2 regions of the Nocardioides sp. NPDC023903 genome follow, and region 1 is predicted to be linked to the other one. Evidence: riboswitches for the same ligand, from Rfam matches in the RefSeq annotation. Region 1 holds a riboswitch; the other holds the start of a gene.
What was found. A riboswitch is a leader RNA that binds a small molecule or an ion and turns the genes downstream of it on or off. The one in region 1 is predicted to bind cobalamin.

Region 1 (4,400 bases):
GGTCATCTCCACGAAGTTGCAGAAGACCGGGACCACGCCGTTGGCCTTGCCGTTGTCGCTGAACTTCGCGCCACGGGGCCGGACGTCGCCGAGGTACGCCGAGGTCCCGAACCCGTTCTGGGAGAGGATCGCCGCCTCCTTGAGGGTCTCGTAGAAGCCCCAGACCGAGTCCTCGACGTACGACCCCTCGCACGAGACCGGCAGACCCCGGTCGGTGCCGAGGTTGGACAGCACCGGCGTCGACGGGGAGAGCCAGCCGTTCCAGATGGCCTCGAAGAACCGCTCCGTCCAGGAGACGCCGTCCTCGCGGGGGTACATCTCGTCGGCGAGGTCGCCGGCGGTGCTGGCGATGGTCTCGTAGCGCTCCCGGACGCTCTGCTCGGCGACGGTGTACTTGGCCTTGAACATGGCGTAGCCCGCCGTGGTCATGAAGGCGGGCACGATGCCCTCGGCCTGCAGGGCCTTGCGCTCGGCAGAGAGCGCCTCCCAGTTGCTGTTGCTCATTAGAAGCTGAACTCCGTCTCGCCGATGTTGCGGTTGTATTCGTTGCCGGTGACCTGGAAGAAGTCGTGGAACTGGGTGCCGTTGATGCCGCTGTAGAACCACTCGGCGATCGGGTTGACCTCGACGTTGAACAGCGGCTCCATCCGCATGTTCTCCAGGGTCATGTCGATGCGGGACCTCACGAAGGTCTCCAGGTCGGCCTGATCGATGCCGGCGATCGGCCCGTGGTCGAAGAGCATCTCCACGATCCGGGCCTCGTGGGCGTAGAGGTGCTCGGCGACGCCGCGGACCCGGGCGAAGAGCTCGTCGCGTTCGGCCTCGAACTTGTCGGCCGGGACGGTGGCGGCGTACTCCTCGAGGGTGGTGTTGAACAGCCAGGCGCCGCCGGTGGCGTGCAGGTTCTCGTCGCGGGCGGAGAAGTTGATGCCGCTGATCACGTTCTGCAGCAGGTTCTTCCCACCGGACTGGAAGTGCTTGAGGAAGGCGAAGTTGGAGTAGAGGACGCAGTTCTCCATCAGCGTGAAGACGCTCAGCGCGTAGAGCAGGTCCTCGTCGGCGATCGCGTCCCACACGAACTGGATCCGCTCGGCCAGCACCGGGTCGTTCTTGTAGGAGTCGTAGAACTCCTCGGTGTCGATCATCAGGACCTTGTTGAGCTTCGCGTAGAACGGCGCGTGCATGTTCAGCTCGGCGAACGAGAAGGCGTTGGCCATCATCTGGACCTCCGGACGCGGGAACGCGTGGAAGATCCGGTCGCCCCACACCTCGCCGCCGAGGATCAGCTCGTAGATGGTGAACAGCTTCAGCGTGGTCTTGACCGCGGCCTGCTCGGCGTCGGTCATGTTGACCAGGAAGTCCTGCTTGTCGTTCTCGACCGGGATCTCCTCGGCGGTCCAGAAGATGCTCCGCTGCTTCTTGGCCAGGTCCTCGGCCATCGGGTAGTCGAAGACGTACGCCGACTTCTCGGTGCGGATCGGTAGACCCTCGGTGTCGATCATGTCCGTGCCCTTCTCACGCGGGCCCCCGGCCCGCTGGATGTCTCGTGCATCCGTGCCGGGGCAGGGAGGACGGCGGCAGCGCGCCGGGCGGACCCGGTCACGTGGTGCTCGCTCGATCCCCTGACCTTCCCTCGAGGTCGCGGACCCCACCATGAGGTGGGCACTGGCAGGTCTTCGGACTCGTGGGCGTGATCGTGCTCGGTCCTAGTGGCCGTCGCTTCCCAGGAGCCGGCTTGCTCCCAGTGCTTCGTGACGGCGGTCGTTCCCACTCACCGCTGCGGGGCAGTCCCGGGCTCACACCGGGTTCCCTCTTGCCTCTCCCGCCCCGTCGCCGAGGAGGAAGAACCAGCTGCGAGGACCACTATATGCGGGAATTACACCAATGCAACTTCCTAGATCTTGTGTCTGATCGTGTCGCCGGCAACGCCGCGTACGCGGTCTGGAGCACCGTGCTAGCGTGTCGCCCGAGTCGAACGCATCCTGATGGATGCCAGGGAACTCCGGTGTGAATCCGGGACTGGCGCGCAGCGGTGAGGGCGACGGCGACGCTAGGCGCCACTGGGACGTGAGTTCCTGGGAAGGCAGCGTCGCCGGTTGAACCCGAGTCCGAAAACCTGTCGACTCAGATGTACGTCAACGGGCCTCGCGATCAGGCTCCAGGAGACCTGAGAGGCCGACAGCCGTGCAAGCGTCCTGCCGCGATGCGCACCACCCGCACGCCGGAGGGCCGTCGTGAAACGCGCCGCCGGCGCGAACCGCAGAGTGCCCTTCGTACCGCTGGTCCTCGGCCTGCTGATCGCCTCGGTCCTCAGCGTCGTGGTCTCCCTCGCCTTCGGCTCTGAGCGGATCCCGGTCACCGACGTCGTCGCGGCGGTCCGGGACCGGCTCCAGGGTGCTGCGCCGGGGCAGTGGGACGTGATCGTGTGGGAGCTTCGTCTTCCCCGGGCGCTGATGGCGCTGGTCGTGGGCGCGGGCCTCGCGGTGTCCGGGGCCGGGATGCAGACCCTGGTCCGCAACCCGCTCGCCGACCCGTTCCTCCTCGGGATCAGCTCCGGCGCCTCGGTGGGGGCGACGGCGGCGATCACCACCGGGGCGCTGGCCGGCTTCGGCATCTACGCAGTCTCCACCGGAGCCCTGCTCGGGGCGATCGGCGCGGCGCTGCTGGTCTGGCTCGTGGCGACCGCACAGGGCGGGCTCACCCCGATCCGGCTGGTGCTCTCCGGGGTCGTGCTCTCCTCGGGGCTCTCCGCGATCGCCTCGTTCCTGGTCTTCATGAGCGATGACCCTCGCGCCGCCAACTCGGTGATGTTCTGGATGCTCGGCAGCGTCGGCGGCGCCAGCTGGGAGAAGCTGTGGCTGCCCGCGGCCCTCAGCCTCGTCCTGTGCCTGGCGATGCTGGCGCTGCATCGCTGGCTGGACGCGCTCGCCGCCGGCCCGGAGACCGCCGCCGCCCTCGGCGTGAACGTCGCGGCCCTGCGTACGGCTCTGTTCGTCGGGTTGGCGGTCCTGGTCGGGGTCCTGGTCGCGGTCAGCGGCGGGATCGGGTTCGTCGGGCTGATCGTGCCGCACGCGGCCCGGCTGCTCGTGGGCGCGCGGCACCGGGTCGTCCTCCCGGTCGCGGCACTGGGCGGTGGGCTGTTCCTGCTGTGGGTCGACGTCCTGGCGCGACTGGTGGCGCGACCGCAGGAGATCCCGCTGGGCGTGGTCACCGGTGTCGTCGGGGCGCCGCTGTTCCTCCTGCTGCTGGGTCGCGGCAGGTATCGGTTCGGAGGTGGGGGATGAGCGGTCAGGAGGTCGGCCCGGTGCTGCGGCTACGCGGGGTCGGCGCGCGACTGGGCGAGCGCGAGGTGCTTCGCGACATCGACCTCGACGTGCCCGCGGGCACCAGTCTCGGGATCGTCGGGGTGAACGGAGTCGGGAAGTCGACGCTGCTGCGCATCCTCGCCGGAGTGCTGCGGCCGAGCGCAGGCCACACCTACCTCGCCGACACCTCCGGCGTCCTCCGCGAGACCGGTCAGATCAACTCGCGCGAGCGCGCCCGCCTGCTGGCGTACGTCCCTCAGGAAGAGGTCGCCTCGACCGAGCTGCTCGTCGGCGAGATGGTCGCACTCGGCCGGGTGCCGCGCACCCGGCCATGGTCTCGAGGCGGAACGCAGGAGCGCGAGATCGTCCGCGCGGCGCTCGATGCGGTCGGGCTGGCCGATCGGATCGACGACCCGTGCGACCGTCTCTCCGGCGGCGAGCGGCGCCGGGCGGTGATGGCTCGCGGACTCGCCCAGGAGTGCCCGGTGATGCTACTGGACGAGCCCACCAACCATCTCGACGTCGCCTGGCAGCTGCGGCTGCTGGAGACCGTCGCCGACCGGGCCGAGACCCTGGTCGCGACGATCCACGACCTCGACCTGGCACTCCGCTCCTTCGACCGGCTGGCGGTTCTCGGCAGGCCTCGGGACAGCGACCCCGACACCGGCCCGGCGACCGTCGTGGCGCATGGTCCGCCCGCCGAGGTCCTCGACGCCATCAGCGTCGACCTCCACTTCGGCGTCGGCTCCGTCCAGGTGTCTCATCCACACCTCGCCCAGCACCACCTGCTCATCCATCCCCGGAAGGACCACTCGGCATGACCTCACGCCTTGCCTGCCTCGCTGCGCTCGCGCTCGGCTCCGCGCTCCTCACCGCCTGCGGCGCCGAGGCGACCGGCTCAAGTGCTGTAGGTGACTCCGCGATCACCGTCGAGAACTGTGGCGAGAAGGTGACGGTCGACGAACCGGTCACCGAGCTCTATGCGTACGACGGCGGGATCATCTCGATCGCGCTCGCCGCGGGCGCGCGTGACGAGCTCGTCGCCGTCACCGGGCTGGCGCGCGACAAGCAGCTGCTCGAGCTCGCCTACCCGCA
Region 2 (4,400 bases), on a different contig from region 1:
GCTCGGTCGAGCGGGCCGTACGCTTCGAGATGTCGCGCCACGCCGGGATCCTCGACGCGGGGGAGGCGATCTTCCAGGAGACCCGCCACTTCCACGAGGACACCGGCACCACCTCGGCCGGCCGGCCGAAGTCGGACGCCGACGACTACCGCTACTTCCCCGAGCCCGACCTCGTCCCGGTCGCGCCGTCGCGCGAGTGGGTCGAGGAGCTGCGCGCGAGCCTGCCGGAGCGTACTGCTGACAAGCGGGCTCGCCTGCAGGTCGAGTGGGGCTACTCCGACCTGGAGATGCGTGACGTCTGGGCCGCCGGCGCGCTGTCGCTGATCGAGGCGACGGTCGCCGAAGGAGCCTCCGCACAGGCGGCCCGCAAGTGGTGGATGGCCGAGCTGTCCCGCAGCGCCAACGACCGTGGCGTCGAGCTCGCCGAGCTCGGTGTCACCCCGGTGCAGGTCGCCGAGGTGCAGAAGCTGGTCGACGCCAAGACGCTGACCGACAAGCTGGCCCGTCAGGTCTTCGAGGGTCTTCTCGCCGGTGAGGGCACGGTTTCCGAGATCATCGACTCCCGCGGGCTCGCCGTGGTCTCCGACGACGGCGCGCTCGGCGCAGCTGTCGACGAAGCCATCGACGCCCAGCCCGCGGTCGCCGAGAAGATCCGCGGCGGCAACCAGGCCGCGGCCGGTGCGCTCATCGGCGCGGTCATGAAGGCGACCGGCGGCAAGGCCGACGCCATGCGCGTCCGCGAGCTGATCCTGGAGAAGCTCTCCTAACCCACGCCGAGTCGGCTCGTCCTGACAACAAACCCCGCCGAGTCGGCGCGTCATGACGCGCCGACTCGGCGTTGGTTTTGGTCAGGATGAGCCGACTCGGCGATGGGGTGCACTGGCAGACTGTCCGGCGTGACCGTGACCGAGCCCTTCCGCATCGCACTGCTCATCGACGCCGACAACGCGCCTGCCTCGAAGATCGACGAGATCTTGAACGACCTGGCCGAGTACGGCGAGGTGACGATCCGGCGGGCGTACGGCAACTGGACCAAGTCCGAGCTCAAGGGCTGGATCGAGGAGCTGCACGACGCCGCGATCAGGCCGATGCAGCAGTTCGACCTGACCGCCCACAAGAACGCCTCCGACATGGCGCTCGCGATCGACGCCGTCGAGCTGCTGCACGCGGCGATCCCGGACGCGTTCGCGCTGGTCTCCTCCGACTCCGACTTCACGCCGCTGGTGCACTACCTGCGGGAGAAGGGCCGCGCGGTCTACGGCTATGGCCGGGAGAAGACGCCGGCGCCGTTCAAGAGCGCCTGCACCCGGTTCACCGTGGTGGAGAAGCTCGGGAGCTCCGAGGAGGAGACCGAGGTCGACGCCGAGCCCGGGGCCACGCGTACTCGCAAGCAGTCGTCATCGGCGACCAACGGGCAGGCGCTGAAGCGCAACGCCCGGCTGATCCAGCTGCTGCGCAACTCCATCGCCGCGGCCGCCGACGACGACGGCTGGGCCCTGGTCGGCACCGTGGTCTCCCGCATCCGCAACCAGTCCTCCGAGGACCCGCGCAACTACGGGTACGCCACCTGGACCAAGCTCATCAAGGCGATCGACCTCTTCGAGCTCAAGGACGAGGGCACCTCGGCGATCGCGGTCAGCGACAAGCGCACCAAGAAATGACGTACGTCCTCTACCGGGTCTGCGCGGAGGCCGGGCGGGCGCATCTGACGCCCTTGGGCACCGACCCGTGGAGATGCTCGAGCGCGGCCTTGAAGTCGCGGCAGCGCTCGGCGTCCTCCTTCTTGTTGGAGGGGTAGCCGATCGCCGCGTTGACCTTGCCCATGTCTAGAGCGTCGGCGAGCGGGTTGATGTCACGGGCGACGGTCCAGTACCACCGCGAGATCGGGGCGCTGTAGTCCAGCGACCGGGCGAGCTCGGGGCGGCGGCGCAGGTCGATGTCGAAGTAGGTCCCGGCGTCGGTGTAGTTGGCCTCGCCGGTCAGCTGGATGTAGCCGCGGCCGGTGAACTTCCGCTTGTCGCGGCCCTTGGCGTCGTGGTGGAAGGAGCTCTCGTTGGCGAGCGTGGTCAGATAGGCGGCCTGCCGGTAGGCGGTGGTGATCCCGGCGTCGGCCATCGCGCGGTTGAGGCTCGGCAGTCCGGTCTCGACGGTGCTCCGGTCGCCGACCTTCTCGCCGAACATGGCGACCAGATCGGCGTACGTGACCGACGTCCGTGCCTCCTCGGCGCCGGCCGTCGTGGTCGGGGAGAGGGCGAGAAGGGTGGCCGAGATCGATGCTGCGACAAGGCCGAGAATCCTGTGGCGCATGGGGACAGAGTGACTGCTCGGTGGCGATCCCGCAAGCACGGCTCGCCCGGCATAGGATGGGCGCCTCAATCAACACACGCCGTGGTGGGGGAAGCCGGTCGAATCCCGGCGCTGACCCGCAACCGTAGGCCCAGGCACCGAGTGTCCTGAGCGAGCCGGAGCACCTGCCGACGGACGCGTACTGACCTGACGCTGTCGTGGAAAGCAGCGGGTCGGCCCTGGGCCTTCCCGACGAACAGCGCGGAAGGAACCATGAAGAAGACCGTCCTCGGTGGCATCGCCGCCGCCCTCGCCCTCACCTCGCTCGCCGGCTGTGGCGAGAAAGCCGTCGAGGAGGGGGAGAAGCCCACCTACGACGCCAAGGTGTCCACCTCGGTGGCCGACTGGCTCGTGGCCCAGGCGCCGGAGGGCGTGGCCCGCAACGCGCAGTACGGCACCGACGACTTCGGGCTCAGCGCCGACATCGGGATCGCGCTTGCAGAGGTCGGTGGCTACGACGAGGAGATCTCGACGATCGCCACGGCCGTGATGGAGAACAAGAAGGCCTACACCTCGCCCGGGTTCGGCACGGTCACCTCGGCAGGGGCCACTGCGAAGGCGCTGGTCCTCCAGCAGAACGTCGACGCCTCCGACCCCGGTCTGCTGAAGCAGCTCGAGGGCACGGTCGCCGAGAACGGCCGCATCGCCGACGAGCTCGACCCCAAGAACAAGAAGGCGGCCGACTACTCCAACACCATCGGACAGTCGTACGCCGTGTGGGCCCTGAACAACGCCGAGAGCAAGGAAGCCGCCGCCGCGACGGAGTTCCTGGCCGGGCAGCAGTGCGAGGAGGGGTGGTTCCGGGTCACCTTCACGGCCGACCCCGCCGCTGCTGACCAGACCTGCGACGCCGACCCGAAGGCCGTCCCGGACGCCGACGCCACGGCGTTTGCGCTGATCGCCCTGTCCGGGGTTGCGTCCCCGGAGGCGGAGAAGGCCGTCGAGGCCGGTGTCGAGTGGCTGAAGGAGACCCAGGCGAAGGACGGGTCGTTCAAGGCCGCCACCGGCAACATCGCCAACTCCAACACCACCGGCCTGGCCGGGTGGGCGTTCGGTCGCGCGGGTGAGACCGCTGCCGCGGAGAAGGCGGCAGCCTGGGTTGCTGACCACGTCGTGACCTGTGGCGACGACGCCGGCGCGGTGGCCTATGACGACGCCGCGCTGACCGAGGGCAACACCAAGGGCCTGACCAAGGAGTCCGAGGGGATGTACCGCCTCGCCGCCGCTCAGGCGCTGCCGTCGCTGGTCTTCCTGCCCAAGGACGCGACCGCGAAGAGCTCGTGCTGATCCTGCGGTCCTCGTTGGTGGCCCTCGCGATCCTCGCCGGGGCCACCGCACCCGTCCTCGTCCCGGTCGCCGCATCGTCTGCCGCCGAGACGTGCGACGGCGTCACCGTCGTCGTCGAGCCCAACGCGTTGGGTGGCGAGCCTGAGGTCACCTGTGTCCAGCCCGAGGAGGGCGACACCGGCGCCGATCTCTTCGAGAAGGCGGGACATCCGCTCACCTATGTGACCTCGATGCCCAGCGTCGTATGCCGCGTCGATGAGCGCCCGAAGGCGGCGGGTTGCGCCCAGATGCCGCCTGCCGACGCGTACTGGTCGCTGTGGATCACCGACGATTCGGCGGCCTGGAGCTATGCCTCCAGAAATGTTACCGAAATCAGCGTGACCTCCGGGCAGGGTGTTGCGTTCACGTGGATAGACGACGATGTCGTTACCGCTCCGGCGACGGAGCTTGGGGATGCTGTGGGGGCGCCCTCAAGCCCGTCGCCGGAGTTATTTCCGGAAGAATCGAAAGATTCGGCCCCCGAGCATCTGCCCGCCTGGGTCGCGCCCGCGGGGATCCTCGCACTCTTCACCGTCGCCGGTGCCGTGTGGTGGCGCCGGCGATGAGCACCCTGTTCCGTACGGCCGCGGTCGCGCACCTGCCCCGCGATCTGCACCCCGTCGCCTGGTGGGTGTGGGCGATCGGCCTGGCTGCGTACGCCTCCTTCACCACAAACCCGTTGCTGCTCCTGCTCCTGGTGGGGGTGGTGTCGGTCGTGGTCGCCGCGC

Region 2: another riboswitch for cobalamin. It lies ahead of AB0F44_RS18635 (prenyltransferase/squalene oxidase repeat-containing protein); the one in region 1 lies ahead of AB0F44_RS04310 (iron ABC transporter permease).

Annotation. Positions count from the first base shown of each region.
Region 1 covers NZ_JBEZZS010000002.1:170,929-175,328, forward strand. The annotation lists gene AB0F44_RS04300 (ribonucleotide reductase N-terminal alpha domain-containing protein) at 1-504, opposite strand, end outside; gene AB0F44_RS04305 (ribonucleotide-diphosphate reductase subunit beta) at 504-1,502, opposite strand; cobalamin riboswitch at 1,650-1,867, opposite strand; cobalamin riboswitch at 1,956-2,139, shown strand; gene AB0F44_RS04310 (iron ABC transporter permease) at 2,235-3,284, shown strand; gene AB0F44_RS04315 (ABC transporter ATP-binding protein) at 3,281-4,126, shown strand; gene AB0F44_RS04320 (ABC transporter substrate-binding protein) at 4,123-4,400, shown strand, end outside.
Region 2 covers NZ_JBEZZS010000018.1:46,281-50,680, reverse strand. The annotation lists gene gatB (Asp-tRNA(Asn)/Glu-tRNA(Gln) amidotransferase subunit GatB) at 1-767, shown strand, start outside; gene AB0F44_RS18645 (NYN domain-containing protein) at 897-1,661, shown strand; gene AB0F44_RS18640 (glycoside hydrolase family 19 protein) at 1,672-2,307, opposite strand; cobalamin riboswitch at 2,349-2,494, shown strand; gene AB0F44_RS18635 (prenyltransferase/squalene oxidase repeat-containing protein) at 2,560-3,633, shown strand; gene AB0F44_RS18630 (hypothetical protein) at 3,627-4,238, shown strand; gene AB0F44_RS18625 (energy-coupling factor transporter transmembrane component T) at 4,235-4,400, shown strand, end outside.